3 regions of the Undibacterium sp. 5I1 genome follow, and region 1 is predicted to be linked to each of the others. Evidence: predicted binding sites of a transcription regulator. Region 1 holds the regulator's gene; each other region holds the start of a gene.
What was found. The regulator sigma-54, encoded in region 1, starts transcription at its own class of promoters, with help from an activator protein. The targets are predictions, from matches to a motif close to TGGCANGNAANCTGCTTT.

Region 1 (6,724 bases):
CATCATCAATGGATGCCAGATCAATTGCGCGTAGAAAAAGGGATCAGCATCGATACCTTAAACATACTGGAGCAAAAAGGTCAGCATCTGAAATTGTCACCGACTATGGGTCGCACACAAACTATACAAATGAGCAATCAGGGATTTGATGGTTATTCAGATCCGCGCAATCCTGACGGAAAAACTTTGGGGTATTAAGGTCAAATTTAAATGCGTAGAAATTTAAACGGGTACAAACTAATCTGTGCGGCTTAAAGAAATGAATAGCTACGAGTATCGCTTATTTCTCCAGTTATTCAATATAAATACTCTCCCCAAGTATATTTTAGTTGTCCAGGTAATTACTGGACAATAAGCCATATTTATAAAAATAATAGGGGAGTATATTTATATCAGCACATAATCTTCGAAACCAAATCAAGTGTTACGCAAACAAAAAAAGGACGCCGAATTGCGTCCTTTTTTGCTATTTTCTAATCGAAAAAGCGACTAAGTCATCTGCTTACACTGGCGTCGGATCGGGTATGTGTTTGATCGCGTCATGTTGATGATTTTGGATTTTGTCTTTATGTTTAATGACTTGTCGGTCTAGTTTGTCGATGAGAGTGTCGATGGCGGCGTAGAGATCTTGTGCCAGGCTTTCAACATGAATATCTTTGCCACTGATGTGCAGATTAATGTCTGCTTTATGGCGTTTTTCCTTTTCTTTGAGCTTATCCACGGTCAGGATGACGGCGATATCAATTACTTGATCGAAATGCCGCCTGATACGTTCAAGCTTATTTTGCACATGTTCACGAATTGCAGGAGTTACTTCGAGGTGATGTCCACTGATGGTGAGATTCATACTACGCTCCTTGGTAATCTTACTTGTTACAAACATTTTATCTTAACTCAATTAATGTAAATTTAATCAGACGATGAATTGGCAGACTAATATTTAAATTATTTATTGAGCTAAATTATATATAGCAACATACGAGGATATTTCAAGAACAAGTTACAAAGATTTGCGCAGGCTTACTGGCGGGATTTTCAAAGCTTCGCGATATTTGGCGACTGTACGTCGCGCAATTACCATGCCTTGTTCTCCCAGCATGTCTGCAATCTTGCTGTCAGAGAGTGGGATTTTCTGGTCTTCTGCTCCTATCAACTGCTTGATGAGTGCACGTATCGCGGTGGATGATGCTTCCCCCCCTGCTTCCGTCGCGACATGGCTACCGAAGAAATATTTCAACTCAAACATACCATGCGGGGTCAGCATGTATTTTTGCGTCGTTACACGAGAAATAGTGCTCTCGTGTAAACCCAGTGTATCAGCAATTTCGCGCAACACAAGTGGTCGCATTGCAACGGCACCGTGCGTGAAAAAATTACGTTGTCTTTCAACTATCGCTTGTGAAACCCGTAAAATCGTATCAAAGCGTTGCCGCATATTTTTGATTAGCCAGCGCGCCTCTTGCAATTGGGAACCTAGCGTACCGTCACCACGATTTTGCTTCATGATGCTGGCATACATACTATTAACACGTAGCTTTGGCATCACATCTTGGTTGAGTAATACTTGCCAGCCGTTCACTGTCTTTCTGACGATCACATCCGGCACGACATAATCCGAAGCGGCCGCGGCAAATTCAGCACCCGGTTTGGGATTACATTGACGAATAACCACTTGCGCTTCGCGTAAATCCTCGTCATCACAATTGAGAATTTTCTTCAACTTATTAAAATCTCTTTGAGCGAATAAAGTGATGTGGTTCTCAACAATTTTTTGCGCCAGCCGACGCGTCACAAAAGGAATTTTAGGGAAACGTTTAATCTGCAAGGCCAGACATTCGGATACATTTCTGGCACCGACACCGCTAGGGTCAAAGTTCTGCAACATGTTCAGCGCAAAGGATAATTCTTCTGGCTCAACACATAACTCCAACGGCAAGCTGGCATGAATTTCTTCCAGTGTTTCCATCAAATAGCCATTGGTATCCAAGGCATCAATCATCAGCTCAATCAGAGCCCGATCTCGCGGCTCACGGATGTTCAGCCGCATCTGCTCCAGCAAATGATCTCTGAGGCTGGTTTGCGCTGCCTCTAATTGCGGACGTCCGTCATCTTCTTCTGACGATTTGCTGCCTTGAGGAACATCATCAAAGCTCCACTCTTCTTCATTCGCGCTGGTACTATCGGCAGAGGCAGCGACTTCGCTAAGGTCGGCATTTTCAGAACTGGCACTTGCTGTAGCAGCATCGCCATTCTTTTCTGGCGCGGCGAATTCAGTTTCAGAATTATTCGTAGTCGCACTGATGGCGCCGTCGGCAAGCAAGCGCACTGCATTATCCATAGGATCATCTACCCGCTCCAACATGGGATTGTCGGAAAGTAGATTTTCTAACTCTTGATGTAGCTCCAGCGTGGACAATTGCAGCAAACGGATAGATTGCTGCAATTGCGGCGTTAACGCCAAATGCTGTGACGTGCGCAGTTGCAGGCTTTGCTTCATCATCATATGGCTTCCCGCTACATGCGGAAATGCTCTCCCAAATAAACTCTGCGGACGGACTCATTATTGATGATGTCGTCGGGCTTACCTGCGGCAAGCACTGCACCTTGATTGATGATGTAAGCGTGATCACAAATACCCAAGGTTTCGCGCACATTGTGATCGGTAATCAGTACCCCTATCCCTCTATCTTTCAGGAAGCCCACAATACGCTGAATTTCAATCACGGCGATTGGATCAACGCCCGCAAAAGGCTCATCCAGTAAGACAAAACGAGGACTAGTTGCCAGCGCCCGGGCAATCTCTACCCTGCGACGCTCACCGCCGGACAATGACAGAGCCTGATTCTCTCGAATACCCTCAATCTGCAATTCAGCAAGTAAGGTGTCTAATTGTTGCTCAATGGCAGCCTTAGTCAGAAATTTACCTTCTGGATTTTTTTGCAATTCAAGTACGGCGCGGATATTGTCCTCTACCGATAACTTACGAAACACTGAGGCTTCTTGCGGCAAATAGGACAAACCCAACTTGGCTCTTTTATGTATCGGCAGGCGTGAAATATCTACGCCATCAATATTAATTTCACCGCCATCCGAGGTGACCAAACCAACAATCATATAAAACGATGTCGTCTTACCTGCGCCGTTAGGACCCAGCAAACCAACGACTTCACCGCTCTTCACATCCAATGACACATCGCTTACCACCTGGCGTGCGCCATAACGTTTTTGTAAACCTTTAATCGACAATGTACTCATCTTGTTATTTGACTTTTTTGTCAGATTTTGGCGCGATGAACAAGGTAGTCCGGCCAGAGCCAGGCACCGTTGTACCGGAACTATTATTCTCAGCGACAAAAAGATCGTTCAGGCTGTCGTAAGACAAATATTCACCCTTTTGTTCTTGAGTGACTACAGTCCCGTCGAGATATTTCACATCGGCTTTAGAAATAAATTTCGTAATCTCGGTTTTGTCATCATACTCAACCCTGTCAGCAACGCCCTCGACCCATAAATCAGCGCCGCCATCTCTTTTTTGGCGGAAAAACACCTGCACTCCCGGTGCTGAAAAAAGCACATAACTAGTACTGGTTGCCGTCTCAGTCATTACGGCACGAGCCGCTTTTACTATTAATGTCCCACGGATAATGATCACATCACCGGTCAACGTAGTTACATTCGTTTTACCGTTACGATCAGATCGGTCTGAGGTGATTGCTGTCATCTTTTGGCTATCTGCTTTCTCAGCAAACGCAGGGGAATGAGTCAACGACAGACTTGCAATTATCAATGCAAATGATATCGATGCTTGATGTTTGTATTTACGTTGATGTTTAAAAAATGTCATGAATATATCCTCATACTGTTACTTGAATTTGGCAACTGATCTACTGTTTTTTAGGCTGGATCTGAATTTGAACTTTACTTAGCAGATTTACTTCCTGAGTTTCATTATTGGCGAACATTCCGATCGCATGCGTTTCCGTATTTTGTGAAAAAAGACTCACTGCCTTGTCAGTTTTCATAATATTCAGATCAGGTAAAAGTAATAAATAGTCGGACTGCAACTCCATGTATTTTGTCGTTGGGCTCTCGGGTCTGGTTACCTTGGCGTGCCCAAATAAGTGAATTTCATCACTATCTCGCGGTGCTATTTTGACGGCTGTCTGCGCATTTTTTTGTTCGATTACCGCTTTGTCAGCTTGCATAAATAAAGGAGTTTTATTTTCGTCGAAGCTATTAATACGCGGCTGTGATATTTCAAAATTATCATAACGCGGACGATGAATTAAGCGATCACCCGAAATACGATAGTTCATTTTCCCCTTGTTTGGCAGCCGAATAAAATTGAAATTTTCAACATAATAATCAGGCTCAATTCTGGTTTGAAGATTTGAGGTATTTTGTACATCATGTTTGCGCATGACTTCTAAAACCCAAAAACTACACAGTACGACAATACCAAGAATCACAATGGATAGCCAAATCCGGAACCGGTCTAAAGAAATAAAGGTTTTCATATTAAAAAAGGCACTAAAGCCTGGTCGTATTTACCTTGAGCCTGCAATATAAAATCACAGACTTCGCGGACTGCGCCGTTACCGCCAGTAGCCCGCGTCACATAATCAACGCGGGAACGTACTTCGGCATGTCCATTCGGCACGCTGACGGCAAAACCAACTCGCGTTAACACGGGTAAATCGATTACATCATCGCCAATAAAACCGCAATACTCTCTTGCGATATTCAGTTCCATACACAACTCTTCAAAAGCAGATCGTTTGTCATGTATGCCCTGGCGCAAATGAACAATCCCCAAATCGGAAGCACGGCGCCCCACAATCGGCGACTGACGTGCGCTGATAATCGCGGTCTGAATACCAGCTTGTTGCAGCAGTCTTATACCTTGACCATCCAGCACATTAAAGCTTTTCATCATTTCGCCCTCAGGGCCAAAATGCAGGCTGCCGTCAGTCAAAATACCGTCCACATCAAAAATCATTAATTGGACTTGGGCTGCCTTGGCAACTCTATTTACTTTCAAGCTCTTCGCTGTCGTTGTCGTTATCGTTGCCGTCATCAAATCACCTTAGCACGAGTCAGATCGTGAATATGTAAAGCACCAACCAACTTGCCTTGTCCATCTGTCACCAGCAACTGATTGATTCTGTGTGTTTCCATAATCTCCACCGCCTCTACCGCCAGTTGCTCTGCGCGAATACTACGCGGATTTTTGTGCATGACTTCGGCAATCACAATTTTAGTAAAATCCTGAACACTCTCCATCAAGCGACGTAAATCACCATCGGTAAAGACGCCAACGACGCGCTGCTCAAGGTCAACTACGGCCGTCATCGCCATGCCTTTTTTGGTGATTTCCATCAACGCAACGGTCAATTTAGTGTCAGGCGTCACTTGAGGAATATCATCGCCGCTGCGCATCACATCACGTACATGCGTCAGCAAGCGTCGACCAAGCGCGCCACCGGGATGGGACCGGGCGAAATCTTCTTCACGGAAACCACGTGCGTCCAGCACCGCAACGGCAAGTGCATCGCCCAGCGCCAGTGTGACTGTTGTACTAGCCGTAGGTGCAAGGTTAAGCGGGCAAGCTTCTTTATCGACATGTACATTTAAATGTACATCTGCCAGTTTGGCCAGACCAGACGTTGGATTACCAGTAAGGGTAATCAATTTGACGCCTAAACGTTTAATGATAGGCGCAATCGCCATCAATTCCGACGCTTCACCTGAATAAGAGATGCCGATAAACACATCTTGCGGCGTTACCATGCCCAAGTCGCCATGCGCAGCTTCTGCCGCATGAACGAACAAAGCAGGCGTTCCGGTCGAGGCGAAAGTTGCGGCAATCTTGCGGGCGATATGGCCAGACTTGCCAATCCCAGAAGCGACGACCCGTCCCTGGCAATGCAACAGCAGATCGGTAGCCTGGGCGAATGCCGCGTAATCGTCAGAAAGCCGAGATTGCAGAACCTTAATGGCGTCTGCTTCTATTTGCAAAGTTTCACACGCTAGGCGCAGCGCACGACGCGCAAAGGCATCGCCAGAAGGAGCCGCTGGCGGGGTTTGTGATGGAATAAGGTTAAAAGTGCTCATCCCCAGAGTATAAACGAATTTGACTAAGCAAAAACTCTGCCAGTTACCATATGTTACCTATATCTAGCCAATACTTGCTTTTTGAATATTTAAATAAATTTTTATTATGAAGATAAAGGATAGTGATAACAGCAAAAGAAACCGACAAATTTTTATATTTGCGATCACCGCCACTAGGCACATACTTAATGAGTATTAATAATAGGACTTATGCAAAAAACAAAACCCCTTACGATAGAGGCACAGAGGAAGAACAAACAAAGGCAGGATTTCGCTGTTCTCCTGATTTTCTCTGTGCCTCTGTGTCTCTGTGGTGAGAGGTCTTGATGTTTTATGTTAGGCCATCTGATCCATGTGAATGGCAGCAAGTAACTTTCGGTTTTTACGTAAATCCTGAATAAATAAGAATTGATCGTTTTGATTTATCGTTTTGATTTAAAAAAAGATTAAGCAATAATGGTCGCATGACCGCACTTGACACCACCCTCCTCTTACTCGCCGCCTCCGTTCTGGGTGTCGTCGCTTTCCGTATGCTGCAATTGCCTCCGATGCTGGGTTATCTAGTGGTCGGTATCTTGATCGGCCCATTTGGTCTGGGGCTGGCAGAAGA
Region 2 (6,724 bases), 310 kb from region 1:
CAGATGGTCGCTGCTGGTCGTGCAACCGGATAGCATCAGTTCGGCCATCGCCGTCAGAGTTGAGACTTTCACCATCTCCGGTGTTAAATTCGCCCAGATCGGATAAAGATTGGTGAGCCAGTTAAACAACTCGCCATTCTGCGCTGCAGGTATCACCCGAGTCAGGCTTTGATACATATGATGATGGGTATTGATCAGGCCAGGAATTACTACATGATGACTGGCGTCGATCACTTCATCCGCCGTATCCGGCAAATCGGCAGTCTGACCGACCTGCTCAATTACATGATCCCGGACAAACACTGCACCACGTGCGATTTCTCGGCGTTGATCATCCATGGTCACCAGAACGCGAGCATTTTTAATCAGCAAAGTTTTAGTCATATCATTGATCTGAAAAATACACTCGAATTAGTCTGGTTGAGTCTGGGTCGATTACGAACCCGGATGAAAGCTTTTTCCCAATGACAGAGGCTGATTCAGTAAAATTGTTTTTGGATCACGGCAAATAATCACCAGCACGACAATCGTCGCGACATACGGCAACATCGATAAAAACTCTGACGGTATTCCAAATCCAAATCCTTGTGCAAACAATTGCATCACAGTGACTCCACCAAACAGATACGCGCCAAGTACCACACGCAGCGGCTTCCAAGTTCCAAACACGACCAGTGCTAACGCAATCCAGCCCTTACCTGCAGTCATGCCCTCGACCCACATCGGCGTCTGCACCAGAGACAGATAAGCGCCAGCAATACCCGCAGTCGCACCACCAAACATCACCGCACAATAACGTATCCAGATCACAGGATGACCAACCTCATGCGCCACTGTCGGCGACTCACCGATCGCTCGTATTTTTAGACCAGCATAACTTTTAGCCAAAAACCATTGAACAGCAACAAACAGAAGAATTGAGCCATAGACCATCGCGTCGTAGCTGAATAACAATTGCCCAATTATTGGTATGTCGGACAAGAAAGGAATGGGCAACTTCTTTAAGCCAGCGATCGGCGTACCAGCGAAATCATGCCCGACAAATGCGGACAAACCTATGCCAAATAAGGTCAGCGCCAATCCGGTAGCCACCTGATTCGCCTGCAAACTCAAAGTCAGTACGGCAAATATCAACGACATTAAGACACCTGCACAGCCGGCCGCGAAAAAGCCGATTATAGGGCTGCCTGTCGCCAAGGTGGCTGCGAAGCCTGAGACCGCACCGACCAGCATCATGCCTTCAATCCCTAGATTAAGAACGCCGGCTTTTTCAACCACAGTTTCACCTAATGCGGCGTAAATCAGAGGTGTGGCAGCGGTGACGGTGCTGGCAAAAATAGCGAGTAATGGAATGTCAAAATTCATACTGCCTCCTTAGTCACAGCGGACATTTTGTTCGGCGTGTTAACGTTAGAGCTATGATGGGTATGGACTTTTTTTACTCTGAAGGTAATAAACAGATCGGCTGCCAATAAATAAAACAGCAACAAACCCTGAAACAAGCCAGTGATCGCCGACGGCAATGCCATCTGCATTTGCGCCGACTCACCACCTAGATAGAGCAGCGACATCAGCAACGAGCCAAACACGATGCCAATCGGATGCAAACGGCCGATCCATGCCACGATAATTGCAGCAAAGCCATAGCCTGGCGATATCTGAGCCTGCAACTGCCCAATCGGGCCTGCGACTTCACACATACCTGCCATACCGGCAGTCGCTCCGCTGATCAGTAAAGCGACCCAGACATTGCGCTTAATCGAAAATCCAGCATACGTCGCCGCTGCAGGTGCCAGTCCAGCTACCTGCATACGATAGCCCGCATACGTCTGACTAGAAAAAATCCAAGAAGCAATCGCCAGCACTAATCCCAACACAAAACTCCAGTTGGTACGAGTACCTTCGACTAATAGGGGGATTAAGTATGCGTCAGCGAAGGTTTTCGATTGCGGAAAATTAAAACCTTGGGGATCACGCCATGGGCCATGGACTAGAAACGATAAAAATAACTGCGCAATATAAACCAACATCAAGGTCACCAGAATTTCGCTGGTATTAAAACGGTTCCGTAAAAACGCCGGTATCGCAGCCCATGCCATACCGCCCAGAGCACCAGCCAACAACATCAGCGGCAAACCCCATGCGACGCTGGTATCTCCCAACCACAACGCGACGCCACCACTGGTAATCGCGCCCATCGTCAACTGGCCTTCTGCTCCGATATTCCAAACATTCGCTCGGAATCCTATTGCCAGACCAAGTGCGCACAATAATAAAGGTGATGCCTTCAATAATAATTCTCCAACCCCATATATGTTCTCGACCGGCTTGATGAAGAAGACATAAAACGCTTGTTGCGGTGGTTTTCCAAGTGCAGTAAAAATTATGATGCCGGTAAGCAACATCGCCACTGCCGCGATCAGGGGTGATGCGATCTTCATCATGGAAGACGGTACAGGGCGGCGCTCCAACTTAAACATATTAGACAAAATGGCTCTCCTGATGATTGTTTGCTTGTCCGGCGATAGATGGACGGTCTGACTGCATAGACGACCCGTCCATTCTCTTCCTCACTGTATCAAATTTGCCGCTCATCCAGTTTCCGATTTGTTCAATACTTGTATCGGCCAAAGGCAATGCCGGTGACAAACGTCCCTCAGCCAAAACGCAGATACGGTCGCTGATCGTGAACAATTCCTCCAGCTCTTCGGAGATGACTAGCAGCGCCACTCCTTGCTGTCGCAGATCCATCAGGGCTTGCCGTATCATCTGTGCAGCACCCACATCCACACCCCAAGTCGGCTGCGCGATTATCATCAATTTGGGATTGAGCATCGTCTCGCGTCCGACAATAAATTTTTGTAGATTGCCACCGGACAGACTAGAAGCAACAGCGCTGTCGCCACCGCATTTGACTTTGAAGCGTGTAATAACTTCTTGTGTGAACTGACGAATCGCAGAATGACGTAAAAATCCATTCTTCACCATGCCATGCCGGGCGCCAGTTAATAATGCGTTGTGTAATAGACTCATGGCAGGCACCGCACCACGCCCTAAGCGCTCCTCAGGAACAAAGGTCAGGCCCAGGCGTCGTCGTTGCGCTGAATTCAGGCGTCCGGCATCTTGTCCAATAATGCTGATCATCTTACTTTGCGGGCTGAGAACTTCTCCCGACAACGCAGCTAATAATTCTTTTTGGCCATTACCAGAGATACCTGCAATCCCCAATATTTCTCCGCTTTTTACAGACAAGCTGATCGATTCCAGCGCGGTGCCAAAAGGATCAATCGTCGACATGGACAAATGGTTTAGCGCTAAACGCACTTCCCCTGTTTCTTGTGGGACTAAATGACATTCGGCAAGTTCGCCACCGATCATCATCCGTGCCAGACTGTCGTTGGTTTCTTGTTTAGGTACCGCAGTACCCGTGACACGACCGCCGCGCAGCACGGTTGCTGTGTCACACAGTGCCCGGATCTCATCTAACTTATGGCTGATATACAAGATGCTGCAACCCTCTTTAGCCAATTGTCGCAACGTGTCAAACAAGATCAATACCGCCTGTGGAGTCAGCACGGATGTTGGTTCATCCATGATTAACAGCTTAGGCTCCAATAACAAGCAACGAACAATTTCTACCCTTTGGCGTTCGCCTACTGACATGCTATGTACTAGGCGGTAAGGGTCAATCGGTAATCCGTATTTGTCAGAGACTTCCGTAATCCTGGCGGCGAGCGATGCCGGTGCTGTCGGCACATCCATCGCAAGCGCAATATTCTCAGCAACCGTAAGGGTCTCAAATAAAGAAAAATGCTGAAACACCATTCCTATCCCCATACGTCGCGCTTGGGCGGGATTGGTGATATCCATATAGCGCCCTTCCCACAAAATCGTACCTTCATCGGGTTGGATCACGCCATACACGATTTTCATCAAGGTACTTTTACCGGCACCGTTTTCGCCGAGTAAAGCGTGAATCTCTCCGGGCTGCACGGTCAGTGCGATGTCGTCGTTGGCAACCACAGTAGGGTAGCGCTTGGTGATCCCAGTTAACACCAGACGAGGCGACTGTGTCAATGACGATATCGTCTGATCTGGCTGAATTGGCAGAGCCGTCGCAGGTAACTCAGGTGAAGCTGGCAAGTGATCCATAGCGTCCCGTTAAAGAGAGAAGTAAATAGCAAAATCAACTGTCGCAATTGTCATGCCAATCTCAGCCATTCCATATTGAGAAGTTCTCTGTATCGACATGCTGAGCATACAATCAGATGATGCAAATTGTCGACAATATTTCACTTTATTGATAACAATGTTTACTTAGAATGTGGTTAAAGCTGTTATATTTTCCTTTCGCCATCCCATCAATGATGAAAATAACATGCCTATCAATCATATGAGTTAAGTCGCGCACAACAATAGTATTGATCAGACAATCTGTTGTCAATCTTCCGATTTTCCATTAAAAACGCACTAGAAATGCACATTTATCGTCGTTTAAGGCCTAATTTAATGCGCTCGATTCAATGAAACGAAGTAAATCTGCTCCTCATTGGTGAGAAAAATCAAAAGGAGAGTGGCACATTTTTTGCTGACAAAGAGATTGGAAATCGTCAACATACAAATCCATTATTGTTGACAACTAAAACTATAACTGTCCATAAAACACCGAATAGTGAAAGATTTTTCGATTCTTACCTGCAGTCCAGTTCCATCCCAGTTTCAAAAAATAATTAGGCGGAAACAGATTCAAATTTAATCGTAAATCCTTATGGAGAGCATTATGTTGGCAACACCCTTAAAATCCTCAATCAGCAAGAAACTCGCTTCTGCAATCACATTGCTGCTAGCAAGCGCCACAGTCAGTCAGGCCAATGCGGCCGACTGGAGCGACACCTCAATCGGCTATCGTTACGGCTCCAAATTTGCAGAGCCATACAACCCAGAAGACATTTCAAAACATATATTCAATCTGACTCATGTCAGTGGGTACAAATACGGCTCGAATTATTTCAATATCGATCTGTTGCAGTCTGATAGTAAAGACAGCAATGCGCAAGAAGCATATGTGGTCTACCGGAACACTTTAGATCTAGGCAAAGTGACTGGTAAGAGCCTAGCCTTCGGTCCGGTGCGCGGTGTTGGCATTACCGCAGGCTTTGATTGGAACACGAAGAATGACACTGGATATGCCTCCAAAAAGCGCATGCTCGTTGTCGGCCCAACACTGATGGTGGATGTGCCTGGATTTTTAGACGTCAGTCTGTTGTTACTGCAAGAGAGCAACTTTCCTATTGGTGTCACTAGCCGCTACACCTATGATCTCCATCCTATGCTGAGTGCTGCATGGGGTATTCCTATCAGCACAAGCGGATTCGCATTTGAAGGCTATATGAATTACATCGCCTCCAAAGGAAAAAATGAATATGGTGGCCCAACCTCCCCAGAGACGAATATTGATGCGATGATCATGTATGACGTTGGCACTGCGCTTGGAATCGGCAAAAATACGTTACGAGCTGGTTTTGAATATCAATACTGGCGCAACAAGTTCGGCAATCCATCGCAAGTCCCCGGCTCATTGGCAAAAACACCGATGGCAAGAGTTGAATATCATTTTTAAACGGACAAAGTTGAGAGAGCGACAGTTTCAAACTAGTTGCGCGAGCTTCATCCCGCAAGAAGTTTGAGACTTCACGCTTGATTTTTTTTAGTCGTATTTATTACACGTTTTATCTTATTGTGTTTGTCTGTACTTACCAGTCGTCCCCGTTGCTATCAGGGATTTATTCAAGACAAGGAGTTATCAATGTACCGTATCCGTACCGTAGTAACCGCCATCGCTATGGCAAGCAGCTTGATGTCAGGCTCTGCAGCCTTTGCTGCCGAACCACTCAAAGTCGCCTTTGTGTATCTGGGCCCCGTCGGCGACGGTGGCTGGACATTCCAGCATGATCAAGGTCGCCTAGCAATTGAAAAAGAATTTGGTGCAAAAATCAAAACGACGTTTGTTGAAAACGTACCAGAAACCGCCGATGCAGAACGCGTCATCCGCCAATTAGCCGTCGATGGCAACAAGCTGATTTTCACGACCTCATTCGGCTACATGGATCCAACAGTCAAGGTTGCGAAATTATTTCCTAAAGTCCATTTTGTCCATGCTACAGGGTATAAAACAGCAGCCAATTTAGGGACTTACCAAACTAGGTTTTATGAAGGCGCTTACTTGCTCGGCATTATCGCGGGCAAGATGACTAAGTCCAACACACTGGGCTTTGTGGGTTCATTCCCGGTACCGGAAGTCGTGCGTAATATTGATGCTTTTACCTTGGGTGCAAAAAGCGTCAATCCTAAAATCAAGACCAAAGTCGTCTGGGTCAACACTTGGTACGACCCAGGCAAAGAACGTCAAGCTGCTGAGACTCTGGTAGCACAGGGTGCCGATATGCTGGCGCAAAATACGGACTCTCCGGCAGTGGTCCAGGTTGCAGAAGAAAAAGGCGTGCACGCTTTTGGTTGGGATACCGATATGGCGAAATATGGCCCTAAAGCCCAACTAACTGCGAACAAAGAAAATTGGGGCGTGTATTACAGTCAGGAAGTCAAACGCGAGCTGGCTGGCACTTGGAAACCTGAGCAAACCTTTTGGGGCATTAAAGAAAATCTCGTCGTTCTTTCCCCATTAAATGCATCAGTCCCTGCGGATGTTGCAAAACTGTTTAACGAG
Region 3 (6,724 bases), 1.0 Mb from region 1:
TATTTGAAATCGGCTTATTGTCCAAATTTTATATGGATAATATAAATATACCTACTGGGAGTATATTTTGTTTCATAGAGATTTATTGATTGATTTTGATGAAAAACCAGATTGCAAGGGACACACCGATGAAGCGATTACTCCTAATTTTGTCACTCTTTTTCGCAGGTAATGCCTGTTGCCAAACCAGTGAGCCAGCTCCGCAGCCGACTCCTCCGCTAACTCAAAAGCTTGCGGCTAAGTTATCAACTGAGTTAGCAACGAAGTTAGCAATGAAGTTAGCAACCCCAGACTATGTATTAATGATGCGCCATACCAGAGCGCCCGGCGTTGGTGATCCCGCCAATTTCAAGCTGGGCGATTGTAAGACGCAAAGAAACCTCAGCGATGAAGGCATCACCCAGGCAAAACGAATTGGTCAGTGGTTAAAACAGCAGGGCATACAAACCGCAGCGGTGTATGCGAGTCCTTGGTGCCGGACGAGCGATACGGCGCGTCTCTTGGGTTTTGGACCAGTCACGCCAGAAAACGCGCTGGCATCGACTTTTGAAGAGAAGAATAGTGCGACCTTAGCGCCCAGTGATTTACCGACGTTTATTCAAAGCGCGATCAAAACCAAAGGCTCAAAAGCACTGATTTTAGTCACGCATCAAGTCAATATCTCGGCGTATTCTGGGGTAGATACCGCCGCCGGTGAGATGGTATTAATCAAGCTGGATCAAAGCGGGAAAATGCTGTCCCGCGAGGTTTATCCGAGACCTGATTAAGCGCTCCAGCTTAAATATCATCTAAGATGTCAGCGCCAGCGTTGTCATCCATGCTGCTGATATCGTCAATTCCACTGGCATCGGCCAAACTGTTGCTGTCATGGTTGCTGCTATTGCTGCTATTGCTGTTATCGGCAGCAGTTTTATCTTCACTAGAGGAATTCGGGATGAAACCGCTGTCAGCATTACTGAGGCTGGCTGCCGGGTTGGTTTCTCGATTCGTTCCGGCATTCATTCCGTGATGGTTGCCAACTAAATTCTCTATTCCCTGAAACAAAAATGCGCCTGCTGCGACACCAGCAGCAGTTGCCGCAACGGTGCCCAGCATATTGCCGGCGTTGCCGCCGAAGAAGCCAGAGCTTGGCGCAGATGCCATCTGGTTCGTAAATGCGGGTGCCAGAGCTGGCGCGGTCGGGTTTGCCAACGGCGTCCCGTTTGTTGCGCTGGTCGCATTGATGGAGGAAGCTGCCGACGGTGAGCTGATTGGTGCGTTGATTGGCGGACTACTGACGCTGTTGCCCCAAGCCGTATTGGTGGCTTGCAAAAATCCACTGGCAGTATTGCCACGCGTGGCTTTGAGTTCCGCGTTTTCCGCTTGTAACTGTGCGATCTGACTTTGCGCGTTGGACACCGCTTGTTCTAACAACAAGCTACGTTGCACCAACAAATAAGCCGCATCCGGCTGGCGTGCGATGGCATCGGCAATCATGCTTTGTGCCTGCTGATCCTTATTCAAGGCCTGGGTTTGCACCAGTTGCGTTAAAAAAGTTTGCAATAATTGAATTTCGCTGGGGGACATGGATTGCTCCTTGGAGAGGTGTGCGCAGAGTAATAGAGTAAATGCGGTGCATACAATGAAACTTATCTTGCTGCGAATGGGCGCATTTCAAGGGATAAGCCTGAATTCACTGTTTCCAGCCGGTTCTTAATTCGCTCCCAACGTTCTTCAGCGCTCTTTTAATGCTCTGCGATACTGGATCGCCTCAGCAACATGTGGCTGACCTATTTGCGCAATATTGGCAAGATCGGCAATCGTGCGCGCTACTTTCAGCACCCGATGGTAGGCCCGTGCTGACCAGTTGAGTTTGATCATGGCATTTCGCAAAAGCTCCTCGGCAGCTTGGTCGGGCTGACAATACTGATCAATCTCTGTCGTCGATAAATGGTTATTGGTTTTACCTTGGCGCGCGATTTGCCGCTCAAAAGCCGCCTCAACCCGCGCATGAATTGCGGCAGTCGTTTCGCCGTCCGCTTGTTTCAATAAATCCTGATGCGGCAATGCGCCGACCTGGATTTGCATGTCAATACGATCCAGCAAAGGACCAGAAATTTTGTCCTGATAACGAGCGATATTGTCCGGTGTGCAGCGGCATTTGCCATTGGTATGTCCAAAATAGCCACATGGACAGGGGTTCATTGCAGCGATGAGTTGGAACTTAGCCGGAAAATCCGCTTGCCGCGCCGCTCGCGAAATCGTAATGTGACCAGACTCCAGCGGCTCACGCAAGACTTCTAAAACACGACGGTCAAATTCAGGCAGCTCATCTAAAAACAATACACCGCGATGAGCGAGCGAGATTTCTCCGGGGCGCGGGACACTACCTCCGCCAACCAGTGCAACCCCAGACGCTGTGTGATGCGGCGACCTAAAAGGGCGGTTCTTCCATTTAGACACCGAGAAGCCGCTCGTCAAGGATTGCACCGCGGCAGATTCCAATGCTTCCTGATCTGTCATGCTTGGCAAAATCCCCGGGAAGCGCGCCGCCAACATAGATTTTCCGGTACCGGGCGGCCCCACCATCAAAACACTATGCATGCCTGCTGCCGCAACTTCTAAAGCGCGCTTGGCTTGCAGTTGCCCTTTCACTTCCATAAAGTCGGGATAAGGCTGACGTTGCGTAACCGTAGTCACCTGATGCGGCTTGAGCTTCGCCGCTGCATCAAAACCGGCGAAGTGGGCGCACACCTGTAGTAGCGAATCCGCCGGATAGATGGTGGCGTCTTTGACCAGTGCGGCCTCATCCGCATTAGCGCGAGGCAAAATAAAAGCGCGTGGATTTTGGGTGTTTTTACAAATCGCAAATGTCATCGCCAGCGCGCCACGGATAGGGCGCAACTCACCAGATAGCGATAATTCCCCTGCAAATTCGTACTGATCTAAAGCGTCCCCCGGGATTTGACCAGACGCCGCCAAAATACCTAGGGCAATCGGCAAATCAAACCGGCCAGATTCTTTAGGCAAATCTGCGGGTGCCAGATTGACCGTAATCCTTTTGGTAGGGAAATCGAACCGCGCATTTTGTAAAGCCGCTCTGACACGATCTTTAGATTCTTTGACCTCAGTTTCGGGCAGACCAACAATCGTGAACGCGGGAAGACCATTTGCCAGATGCACCTCCACAGTGACCTCTGGTGCCTCCATCCCGGTAAGGGCACGGCTTTTTAGTACGGCGAGTGACATTATTGTTTGAGCTTAGTGTTTAAGTTTTATCGGCCGGTACTTCCAGCGCAGCGATGCGCGCTTCTAATGCCTCCAACTTGGCACGAGTTTTTGCTAGGACTTGCGCCTGGATATCAAACTCTTCTCTGGTCACCAAATCTAGTTTGGAGAAACCCTGACTCATCATCGCTTTGACATTTTTTTCAATGTCTTTGGCTGGTGAATTTTCTAACACCTGGTTAATTTTGGTTTGAATATCACTAAAAAAATCTTGCTTGTTCATATTAATCCTTAGAAGTAGTTTTTATGCTCTTAAATGGGGCGTAAAAATAAACAGAGAACTTAAATTTGCTTTTATTTGGTGCGTTTATTGGCTGGGGTAAAAATAGATTGCTTACTTTGCATCTATTTGCATTGTAACTTGTATGGAATCATAACGTATCAAACTCATCACGTAAGCACTGACAGCTGCCTAATTGCAATTTAATGCTGTGTTTGCTGCGGATTTTTTCCAAAAATGGCAAATTTTATTTTGTTTAAATGGTGGCTTGGCACGACTCCTGCTAATGGATGCAAATAGTAAAAGTTTTTTAAGCCGCAACATAACTAAAAACGGGAAAGTCCATGAAAAAATTACTATTAGCAGTTGCAGTAGCAGCATCTTTTGGCGCTAGTCTGGCTCATGCAGAAGACGCTAAGCCAGACAATGAAGTTAGTTTCAATATCGGTGGTGTAAGTGACTACCGCTATCGTGGTATTTCGCAAACTCGTCTCGACCCTGCGCTACAAGGTGGTGCTGATTACACCCACAATCCTACTGGTTTTTACGCGGGCACATGGTTATCGACAATTAAATGGACTAAAGATGCTGGTGGTAGCGGCAATGTTGAATGGGATATTTACGGCGGTAAGCGTGGCGAAATCGTTAAAGATGTCTCTTACGATGTTGGCGTTCTCTCATATGTCTATCCATCCAATGGTTTGAGTAGTGTTCCTGGGTTTGCTAACGCAAACACAACTGAGATCTACGGCCAACTCGGTTATGGTCCGGTATATGTCAAATACTCTCATTCAGTAACAAATTTGTTTGGATTTGTTAATAGTAAAAATAGTGGTTACTTAGACATCGGTGCCAATGTGGATATCGTGCCAGATGCCGGTTACACCCTGAATTTGCATGTGGGTCATCAAACCGTCAAAAATAATACTGCCTCTGCTTACACCGACTGGAAGATTGGCGTAACTAAAGAATTTGTTGGCGTCACCTTTAGCCTTGCCGCTATCGCAACCAATGCTGATGAGAAGTTATATTACACACCTGCAGGTAAATTTACTGGTAAGACAAGCTTAGTTTTCTCCGCACTGAAGTCGTTCTAAAACATTTATTAAATAGAGGTCAGCATGAAACTGATTACCGCCATTATTAAACCCTTTAAGCTAGACGAGGTGCGAGAAGCACTGTCTGCTATTGGTGTGCAAGGGATTACAGTCACTGAAGTCAAGGGTTTCGGACGTCAAAAAGGGCATACCGAGTTGTATCGTGGTGCCGAATATGTGGTCGATTTTTTGCCCAAGACAAAAATTGAAGCTGCGGTAGATGATGCGATTGTTGATCGTGCTATTGAAGCGATAGAGATTGCTGCTCGTACCGGGAAAATCGGCGACGGCAAAATTTTTGTCTATGACTTGCAACAAGTTGTGCGTATTCGTACCGGTGAAACCGGCAACGACGCACTGTGACCGATATCGTGGAATCAGGGAGATCACACATGAAAAAAACATTCTGCAAAGCGTTGATAACTAGCGCCTTGTTCCTGTCCGTTGGCTTTGCATCGTCGGCAATCGCAGCCGATGAAGCATCTGCCAAAGTGGATGCACCAGCTTCTACTGCTGCTGTTACTGCGCCAGCCGTTGCATCAGTGCCTGCTGAAATGGCATCCGCCGCTGCCAGTGCTGCCGTGGCGCCAGTAGCACCGGCAGCGGCGACAGATGCTACAGCCGCTTCAGGCGCTGTTGCTGCACCTGCACCTGTTGCCAATAAGGGCGATACTGCCTGGATGATGGTATCTACTTTGCTAGTCATTTTGATGACAATTCCAGGCTTGGCTTTGTTCTACGGCGGCTTGGTTCGTTCTAAAAATATGCTGTCAATCTTAATGCAGGTCTTCATGATTTTTGCAGTGGTTATCGTACTTTGGTGCATTTACGGCTACTCATTGGCATTCACAGAAGGTGGCAAATTTATTGGCTCGTTTGATCGCCTGTTCCTCAACGGTATTTGGGATCCGGCCAAAGCAACGTTCGCGACTGCGGCAACTTTCAGCAAAGGTGTTGTGATTCCTGAATTTGTCTATGTGGCTTTCCAGGCGACTTTTGCAGCAATTACTTGCGGCCTGATCATCGGCGCATTTGCTGAGCGCGCTAAGTTCACCGCCGTTTTACTGTTTATCGTATTGTGGTTCACTTTCAGTTACTTGCCGATCGCGCACATGGTCTGGTTCTGGACGGGTCCTGATGCGATTAAAGATGCTGCGACTTTGGCGACTGAAACTGCAAAAGGCGGCTTCCTGTTCCAAAAAGGTGCGTTGGACTTCGCTGGCGGTACTGTCGTTCATATCAACGCTGCGGTAGCAGGCTTAGTTGGTGCTTATTTGATCGGCAAGCGTGTTGGTTACGGTAAAGAATCGATGGCACCACACTCCCTGACAATGACCATGATCGGTGCGTCATTATTGTGGGTGGGTTGGTTTGGTTTCAATGCAGGTTCTGCTTTAGAAGCAGGCGATGTCGCTGCACTGGCGTTCATCAATACCTTGCTGGCTACTGCTGCTGCGACTGTTTCCTGGGTTTTCGGTGAGTGGATGTCTAAAGGTAAGCCATCGATGCTGGGTGGTGCTTCCGGTGCGGTTGCCGGTCTGGTTGCGATTACACCAGCTTGCGGTTTCGTCGGTCCTATGGGCGCCCTGATCATTGGTTTGCTGGCAGGTGTGATTTGCCTGTGGGGCGTCAATGGCCTGAAACGCTTACTGGGTGCAGATGATTCATTGGACGTGTTTGGTGTGCATGGTGTCGGTGGTATTTTGGGTGCTTTGTTGACAGGTGTGTTTGCATCACCTGCACTCGGTGGTCAGGGAATCATGGATTACGTCACGAACAAAATGTCCACCGATGTTTACTCCATCATTGGTCAGGTTCAAATCCAGGCAACTGCAGTTGGTACGACAATACTGTGGTCGGGTATTGTTTCTTACATCGCATACAAATTAGTTGATCTGGTAATCGGTCTGCGTGTACCTGAAGATGAAGAGCGCGAAGGTCTGGACATTACCAGCCACGGTGAATCGGCTTACCATTCCTAATGGATGTTGTTGAGGTATTGATGTAATCGTTGATGTGAAATCCAGTTACCTGGTTCTCACATCAGCTGCAAAGTTTTTCTCGGGGTAGTATCTTCAGTGCATGTTTAGAGCGCATGTGACTGACTTGATAGGCACTTTTATAAAGTGCCTATTTTTTT

Region 2: a site for sigma-54 is predicted at 4,575-4,592, ahead of RGU72_RS17265 (outer envelope protein). Genes of this name have one in related genera too.
Region 3: a site for sigma-54 is predicted at 3,757-3,774, ahead of RGU72_RS14150 (TorF family putative porin). Genes of this name have one in related genera too.

What each region holds. Positions count from the first base shown of each region.
Region 1 covers NZ_JAVIWI010000001.1:4,252,719-4,259,442, reverse strand. Annotated here, with positions in the region: gene ggt (gamma-glutamyltransferase) at 1-198, shown strand, start outside; gene hpf (ribosome hibernation-promoting factor, HPF/YfiA family) at 503-847, opposite strand; gene RGU72_RS18660 (RNA polymerase factor sigma-54) at 1,001-2,497, opposite strand; gene lptB (LPS export ABC transporter ATP-binding protein) at 2,515-3,255, opposite strand; gene lptA (lipopolysaccharide transport periplasmic protein LptA) at 3,260-3,844, opposite strand; gene lptC (LPS export ABC transporter periplasmic protein LptC) at 3,885-4,517, opposite strand; gene RGU72_RS18640 (HAD family hydrolase) at 4,514-5,077, opposite strand; gene RGU72_RS18635 (KpsF/GutQ family sugar-phosphate isomerase) at 5,077-6,114, opposite strand; gene RGU72_RS18630 (cation:proton antiporter) at 6,579-6,724, shown strand, end outside.
Region 2 covers NZ_JAVIWI010000001.1:3,945,844-3,952,567, reverse strand. Annotated here, with positions in the region: gene RGU72_RS17285 (8-oxoguanine deaminase) at 1-384, opposite strand, end outside; gene RGU72_RS17280 (ABC transporter permease) at 436-1,365, opposite strand; gene RGU72_RS17275 (ABC transporter permease) at 1,362-2,480, opposite strand; gene RGU72_RS17270 (ABC transporter ATP-binding protein) at 2,482-4,152, opposite strand; gene RGU72_RS17265 (outer envelope protein) at 4,781-5,620, shown strand; gene RGU72_RS17260 (BMP family ABC transporter substrate-binding protein) at 5,807-6,724, shown strand, end outside.
Region 3 covers NZ_JAVIWI010000001.1:3,206,547-3,213,270, reverse strand. Annotated here, with positions in the region: gene RGU72_RS14170 (histidine phosphatase family protein) at 129-767, shown strand; gene RGU72_RS14165 (DUF2076 domain-containing protein) at 778-1,566, opposite strand; gene RGU72_RS14160 (YifB family Mg chelatase-like AAA ATPase) at 1,714-3,228, opposite strand; gene RGU72_RS14155 (accessory factor UbiK family protein) at 3,248-3,490, opposite strand; gene RGU72_RS14150 (TorF family putative porin) at 3,832-4,584, shown strand; gene RGU72_RS14145 (P-II family nitrogen regulator) at 4,609-4,947, shown strand; gene RGU72_RS14140 (ammonium transporter) at 4,977-6,566, shown strand.